2 regions of the Bacillus sp. DTU_2020_1000418_1_SI_GHA_SEK_038 genome follow, and region 2 is predicted to be linked to the other one. Evidence: a T-box and tRNA genes for the amino acid it is inferred to sense, from the RefSeq annotation. Region 2 holds a T-box; the other holds one or more tRNA genes.
What was found. A T-box is a leader RNA that pairs with one kind of tRNA and senses whether it is charged. The one in region 2 lies ahead of leuS (leucine--tRNA ligase), so its partner is inferred to be a tRNA-Leu.
Positions count from the first base shown of each region.

Region 1: it encodes a tRNA-Leu, which carries the amino acid that the T-box ahead of leuS (leucine--tRNA ligase) is inferred to sense. The anticodon was not compared.

Region 1 is NZ_CP135435.1:95,430-98,910, reverse strand. Features, by position in the region: rRNA gene RRV45_RS00510 (16S ribosomal RNA) at 1-1,174, opposite strand, end outside; tRNA gene RRV45_RS00505 (tRNA-Ala) at 1,339-1,414, opposite strand; tRNA gene RRV45_RS00500 (tRNA-Pro) at 1,423-1,499, opposite strand; tRNA gene RRV45_RS00495 (tRNA-Arg) at 1,504-1,580, opposite strand; tRNA gene RRV45_RS00490 (tRNA-Leu) at 1,596-1,684, opposite strand; tRNA gene RRV45_RS00485 (tRNA-Gly) at 1,692-1,766, opposite strand; tRNA gene RRV45_RS00480 (tRNA-Leu) at 1,780-1,861, opposite strand; tRNA gene RRV45_RS00475 (tRNA-Lys) at 1,871-1,946, opposite strand; tRNA gene RRV45_RS00470 (tRNA-Thr) at 1,966-2,038, opposite strand; tRNA gene RRV45_RS00465 (tRNA-Val) at 2,199-2,274, opposite strand; rRNA gene rrf (5S ribosomal RNA) at 2,285-2,401, opposite strand; rRNA gene RRV45_RS00455 (23S ribosomal RNA) at 2,474-3,481, opposite strand, start outside.
Region 2 is NZ_CP135435.1:3,479,006-3,482,486, forward strand. Features, by position in the region: gene leuS (leucine--tRNA ligase) at 1-1,726, opposite strand, end outside; T-box leader at 1,796-2,016, opposite strand; gene RRV45_RS17365 (3-hydroxybutyrate dehydrogenase) at 2,318-3,094, opposite strand; partial or broken gene RRV45_RS17370 (GntP family permease) at 3,193-3,481, opposite strand, start outside.

The sequences.
Region 1 (3,481 bases), 1.1 Mb from region 2:
CACCGGCAGTCACCTTAGAGTGCCCAACTGAATGCTGGCAACTAAGATCAAGGGTTGCGCTCGTTGCGGGACTTAACCCAACATCTCACGACACGAGCTGACGACAACCATGCACCACCTGTCACTCTGTCCCCCGAAGGGGAAAGTCCTATCTCTAGGATTGTCAGAGGATGTCAAGACCTGGTAAGGTTCTTCGCGTTGCTTCGAATTAAACCACATGCTCCACCGCTTGTGCGGGCCCCCGTCAATTCCTTTGAGTTTCAGCCTTGCGGCCGTACTCCCCAGGCGGAGTGCTTAATGCGTTTGCTGCAGCACTAAAGGGCGGAAACCCTCTAACACTTAGCACTCATCGTTTACGGCGTGGACTACCAGGGTATCTAATCCTGTTCGCTCCCCACGCTTTCGCGCCTCAGCGTCAGTTACAGACCAGAGAGTCGCCTTCGCCACTGGTGTTCCTCCACATCTCTACGCATTTCACCGCTACACGTGGAATTCCACTCTCCTCTTCTGCACTCAAGTCCCCCAGTTTCCAATGACCCTCCACGGTTGAGCCGTGGGCTTTCACATCAGACTTAAAGGACCGCCTGCGCGCGCTTTACGCCCAATAATTCCGGACAACGCTTGCCACCTACGTATTACCGCGGCTGCTGGCACGTAGTTAGCCGTGGCTTTCTGGTTAGGTACCGTCAAGGTACCGGCAGTTACTCCGGTACTTGTTCTTCCCTAACAACAGAGTTTTACGATCCGAAAACCTTCATCACTCACGCGGCGTTGCTCCGTCAGACTTTCGTCCATTGCGGAAGATTCCCTACTGCTGCCTCCCGTAGGAGTCTGGGCCGTGTCTCAGTCCCAGTGTGGCCGATCACCCTCTCAGGTCGGCTACGCATCGTTGCCTTGGTGAGCCATTACCTCACCAACTAGCTAATGCGCCGCGGGCCCATCTGTAAGTGATAGCCGAAGCCATCTTTCAGCTTTCCTACATGAGTAGAAAAGAATTATCCGGTATTAGCTCCGGTTTCCCGAAGTTATCCCAGTCTTACAGGCAGGTTGCCCACGTGTTACTCACCCGTCCGCCGCTAACTTTTGGGAGCAAGCTCCCGCAAGTTCGCTCGACTTGCATGTATTAGGCACGCCGCCAGCGTTCGTCCTGAGCCAGGATCAAACTCTCCAATAAATTGTGAGTTGATTAGCTCATAAATGTCTTTTTAAAAAAAGACTAAAAGTTAAACGTTGACGTTTTTGTTCGTTCAGTTTTCAAAGAACTATCTTGTCGCTTAAGGCGACTTTTCAATAATACTACGTTTTTTAAACGGTGTCAATAACTTTTTTGAATCTTTTTGGTGGAGCCTAGCGGGATCGAACCGCTGACCTCCTGCGTGCAAGGCAGGCGCTCTCCCAGCTGAGCTAAGGCCCCAAAAATAATGGTCGGGAAGACAGGATTCGAACCTGCGACCCCTTGGTCCCAAACCAAGTGCTCTACCAAGCTGAGCTACTTCCCGAAAATGGCGCGCCCGAAAGGAGTCGAACCCATAACCTTCTGATCCGTAGTCAGACGCTCTATCCAATTGAGCTACGGGCGCATTCTTTAATTTAAATGGTGCCGAGGACCGGAATCGAACCGGTACGGTAGTCACCTACCGCAGGATTTTAAGTCCTGTGCGTCTGCCAGTTCCGCCACCCCGGCATTTTTTTGGAGCGGAAGACGGGATTCGAACCCGCGACCCCCACCTTGGCAAGGTGGTGTTCTACCACTGAACTACTTCCGCTTATCTTTATGAATGCGGGTGAAGGGAGTCGAACCCCCACGCCTCGCGGCGCCAGATCCTAAGTCTGGTGCGTCTGCCAATTCCGCCACACCCGCATATATAAATGGTGAGCCATGAAGGACTCGAACCTTCGACCCTCTGATTAAAAGTCAGATGCTCTACCGACTGAGCTAATGGCTCGTATAAGTTTCAAAAACAGTGCCGGCCAGAGGACTCGAACCCCCAACCTACTGATTACAAGTCAGTTGCTCTACCAATTGAGCTAGGCCGGCATATATAATATTTAGCTCTAATTTAGTTACTGCTAATAAATGTGCTCCAAAGCCCTGCGGTCTTTGCCGCAGATTTTAAAAGTTTGCCATTCGAGGGGTAAAGCTTCGTTGTTGCAAGCTTTTAAAATCCTCTACCAATTGAGCTAGGCCGGCATAATCATGGTGGAGGATGACGGGATCGAACCGCCGACCCTCTGCTTGTAAGGCAGATGCTCTCCCAGCTGAGCTAATCCTCCATTTATTAAAGCCTAGCGGCGTCCTACTCTCACAAGGGGACAGCCCCTAACTACCATCGGCGCTGAAAAGCTTAACTTCCGTGTTCGGGATGGGAACGGGTGTGACCTTTTCGCTATCGCCACTAGACCTATTTTATTGAGGTTTGTTCCCTCAAAACTAGATAATGCTGAAGAAGTTATTCGAGTAATCATACTAAATGTGGTTAAGTCCTCGACCGATTAGTATTTGTCAGCTCCACGTGTCGCCACGCTTCCACCTCAAACCTATCAACCTGATCATCTTTCAGGGGTCTTACTAGCTTGACGCTATGGGAAATCTCATCTCGAGGGGGGCTTCATGCTTAGATGCTTTCAGCACTTATCCCGTCCGCACATAGCTACCCAGCTATGCCTTTGGCAAGACAACTGGTACACCAGCGGTGCGTCCATCCCGGTCCTCTCGTACTAAGGACAGCTCCTCTCAAATTTCCTGCGCCCACGACGGATAGGGACCGAACTGTCTCACGACGTTCTGAACCCAGCTCGCGTACCGCTTTAATGGGCGAACAGCCCAACCCTTGGGACCGACTACAGCCCCAGGATGCGATGAGCCGACATCGAGGTGCCAAACCTCCCCGTCGATGTGGACTCTTGGGGGAGATAAGCCTGTTATCCCCGGGGTAGCTTTTATCCGTTGAGCGATGGCCCTTCCATGCGGAACCACCGGATCACTAAGCCCGACTTTCGTCCCTGCTCGACTTGTAGGTCTCGCAGTCAAGCTCCCTTATGCCTTTACACTCTTCGAATGATTTCCAACCATTCTGAGGGAACCTTTGGGCGCCTCCGTTACTCTTTAGGAGGCGACCGCCCCAGTCAAACTGCCCACCTGACACTGTCTCCCGCCCCGATCAGGGGCGCGGGTTAGAATTTCAATACAGCCAGGGTAGTATCCCACCAATGCCTCCACCGAAGCTGGCGCTCCGGCTTCCAAGGCTCCTACCTATCCTGTACAAGCTGTACCGAAATTCAATATCAGGCTACAGTAAAGCTCCACGGGGTCTTTCCGTCCTGTCGCGGGTAACCTGCATCTTCACAGGTACTATAATTTCACCGAGTCTCTCGTTGAGACAGTGCCCAGATCGTTACGCCTTTCGTGCGGGTCAGAACTTACCTGACAAGGAATTTCGCTACCTTAGGACCGTTATAGTTACGGCCGCCGTTTACTGGG
Region 2 (3,481 bases):
TTTCATTGCCTTCGCCAAGAATCATTCCTTGGTTAAATAGCTTCTGAAATGGTTCTTTCGTATGAACAACACCGATATCATATAATACCTTATGCCAGAAACGAGCATATAGAAGGTGAAGAACCGCATGCTCTGCTCCACCGATATAAATATCAACTGGAAGCCATTCCTTCAATTTTTCTGCATCCGCAAGTGCTTCACTATTATGCGGATCAATATAGCGTAAGTAATACCAGCAGCTGCCCGCCCATTGCGGCATTGTGTTCGTTTCCCTGCGGCCTTTTTTGCCTGTAACAGGGTCAACGACATTTACCCACTCTTCAATATTGGCGAGCGGTGACTCACCTGTACCTGACGGCTTTATTTCAGTTGTTTTCGGAAGAATTAATGGAAGCTGGTCTTCAGGGACAGCTGAACTTGTGCCATCTTCCCAATGAATTATTGGAATCGGCTCTCCCCAATAGCGCTGGCGGCTAAATAACCAATCGCGCAGGCGATAAGTTACCTTTTTTGTGCCAAGTCCTTTTTCTTCAAGCCATGCAATCATATTTGCAATAGCCTCTTCCTTATTCATGCCATTTAAGAATTCAGAATTAACATGCTCACCATCGCCAACATAAGCCTCTTGCTCCACATTTCCGCCAGCAACAACTTCTACAATCGGCAAGCCAAATTGCTTTGCAAATTCATGGTCGCGTTCGTCATGAGCAGGTACTGCCATAATAGCACCGGTACCGTAGCTTGCTAATACATAATCTGCAATCCAAATTGGCATTTTTTCGCCATTTGCCGGGTTAACAGCATAGGCTCCTGTGAAAACACCTGTCTTTTCTTTTGCTAAATCTGTTCTTTCAAGGTCACTTTTCATCTTAACCTTATCTAAATAGCCTTGAACTGCGGCACGCTGCTCTTCAGTCGTAATTTCATCGACTAAATCATGCTCTGGAGCAAGTACTGCATAGGTTGCACCAAAAAGCGTATCAGGGCGAGTCGTAAATACTTTAAATGTTCCTTCATGACCCTCAATTTGGAAGGTTACTTCTGCCCCTTCTGAACGGCCGATCCAGTTACGCTGCATATCTTTAAGGCTTTCCGGCCAGTCTAGTAAATCAAGATCCTCAAGTAAACGATCTGCATAGGCAGTTATTTTTAATACCCATTGTCTCATTGGTCTGCGCTCAACTGGATGGCCGCCGCGCTCACTTTTACCGTCAATAACTTCTTCGTTTGCTAAAACTGTTCCAAGTGCTGGGCACCAGTTCACTGCTACTTCATCAATATAAGCAAGACCTTTTTCATAAAGCTTTAAGAAAATCCATTGTGTCCATTTATAATACTCAGGATCAGTCGTATTCACTTCACGATCCCAATCATAAGAGAATCCTAGTGCTTTAATTTGACGGCGGAATGTATTGATATTCTTTGCCGTAAATTCAGCTGGATCGTTTCCTGTATCTAATGCGTATTGCTCGGCAGGAAGACCGAATGCATCCCAGCCCATCGGATGAAGGACATTATAGCCTTGCATCCGCTTCATGCGCGAAAGGATATCCGTTGCCGTATATCCTTCTGGATGGCCGACATGAAGTCCAGCTCCAGATGGATATGGAAACATATCAAGTGCGTAAAATTTGCGCTTTCCTTTATCTTCACTCGTCTTAAACGTTTTACTTTCTTCCCAGACCGTTTGCCACTTTTTCTCAATCTCTTGATGATTGAAGCTCATCACATGTTCCTCCTAAATGAAAATTATAGAAATATTTCGAAAAAAAATCGAAAAAACCTCCCATCCCAATAAAGGGACGAGAGGATTATGTATAATCTCCCGCGGTACCACCCACATTAGTGACAAAGTCACTCGCTTCATTATCCTTAACGCGGAGTACGGCAAGCATTACTATCAGTTCACACTTGCTGCTCAAAGGCGAGTTCATGGTTTCCCCGGTTGACTTGCACCACCCGTCAACTCTCTACCATCAGGTTCAATCCATTACTGCTCCTTTTCTTAGCATATAAATATATATTAGTGCTATTGTATTAAATTTCCCGCCAAGATGCAAGTAGATACGAAAAGCGGAGGTGCCTTGTCAGCCCCGACAAGCATAAGGCAAGCTGGCAGGAAGGTTGTTCTTTAACCTTCTTGTCAGATTGACTTATGACCTCGAGGGGCTAGGCACTGGAGCTAGACAATTCCCTAATTCAAGAAAGGTATACTTAATTTCGAAAATTTTAATATGTAGGATATGTGGGAAATAAGAATATGTGAATGAATTTTAAAAAAATTAAAGGGGACATCACACAACTGTCCCCTCATAATCTATTGAACTGTATATCCCCCATCAATCACGATGGCCTGCCCAGTCACCCCTCTTGCAGATTCACTTGCTAGGAAAATAGCATAATCCGCTATCTCTTCAACAGACAAAAGCCTTTTTTGAGGCACTAATGGAAAAATTACTTCCTCTAACACCTTTTCAAGTGGGACCTTTCTTGTTTTTGCTAAATCATTTAGCTGATTTCGGACAAGAGCTGTATCAACATAGCCGGGGCAAATCGCATTGACTGTAATGCCGTGAGCTGCTGTTTCCAAAGCTGCTACTTTCGTTAAGCCGATAACTCCATGCTTCGCACTATTGTATGCCGCTTTTCCCGCAAATCCTACAAGGCCATTGATAGAGGCCATATTAATAATTCTCCCAAATTGCTGCTTTTTCATAATTGGCAAAGCATGTTTAATGGCAATAAAAGGTGCCGTGAGCATGACTTTTATCATAAATTCAAATTTCTCGGTTGGAAAATCCTCAATATAGGATACATGCTGCAAGCCTGCATTATTTAATAGAACATCTAATCTTCCATAATGCAGTACCGTTTCCTGAAGGCATGATTGAATCTCACTTTCTATCGTCACATCACATTTCAGGCCAATTGCTTCAAATCCTTCTTTTTGCAATGCCGATGCCGCTTTCTTCACCAGTTCTTCTTGAACATCAGTTAAGACAATTTTCGCTCCAGCTGCACCAAACTTCTTTCCAATCTCAATGCCGATTCCTTGTGCTGCACCTGTTATAAAGACTACTTTTCCCTGAACCATAAAGAGACTCCTTTCAGTTGCTAAACAGTGTGTGACAGAAGGACAGGCTGATTGTCCCTATATCATTTAGGGACAATGAACCTCTCCCCTAGACCCCGCTATACTCCTAATCCTAGCGAGAATAAGATAATGGCAATCGCAACTCCGATTGTCGGAACAATAACGGTTAATGCGCCAACTCCCCAATAGGCATCCTGATGAGTTTCACCACAAATGGCACGGACTGTTGTAACAACATAGCCATTATGAGGGAGAGAGTCCAATGCTCCAGAGGAAATGGCAGCCACTCTGTGCAATGCCTCTGGGTTAACTCCCATATCCATATAGTGCGGAGCCAACAGCGGCAAGGCAATCGCTTGGCCTCCAGAAGCTGATCCTGTCATACCC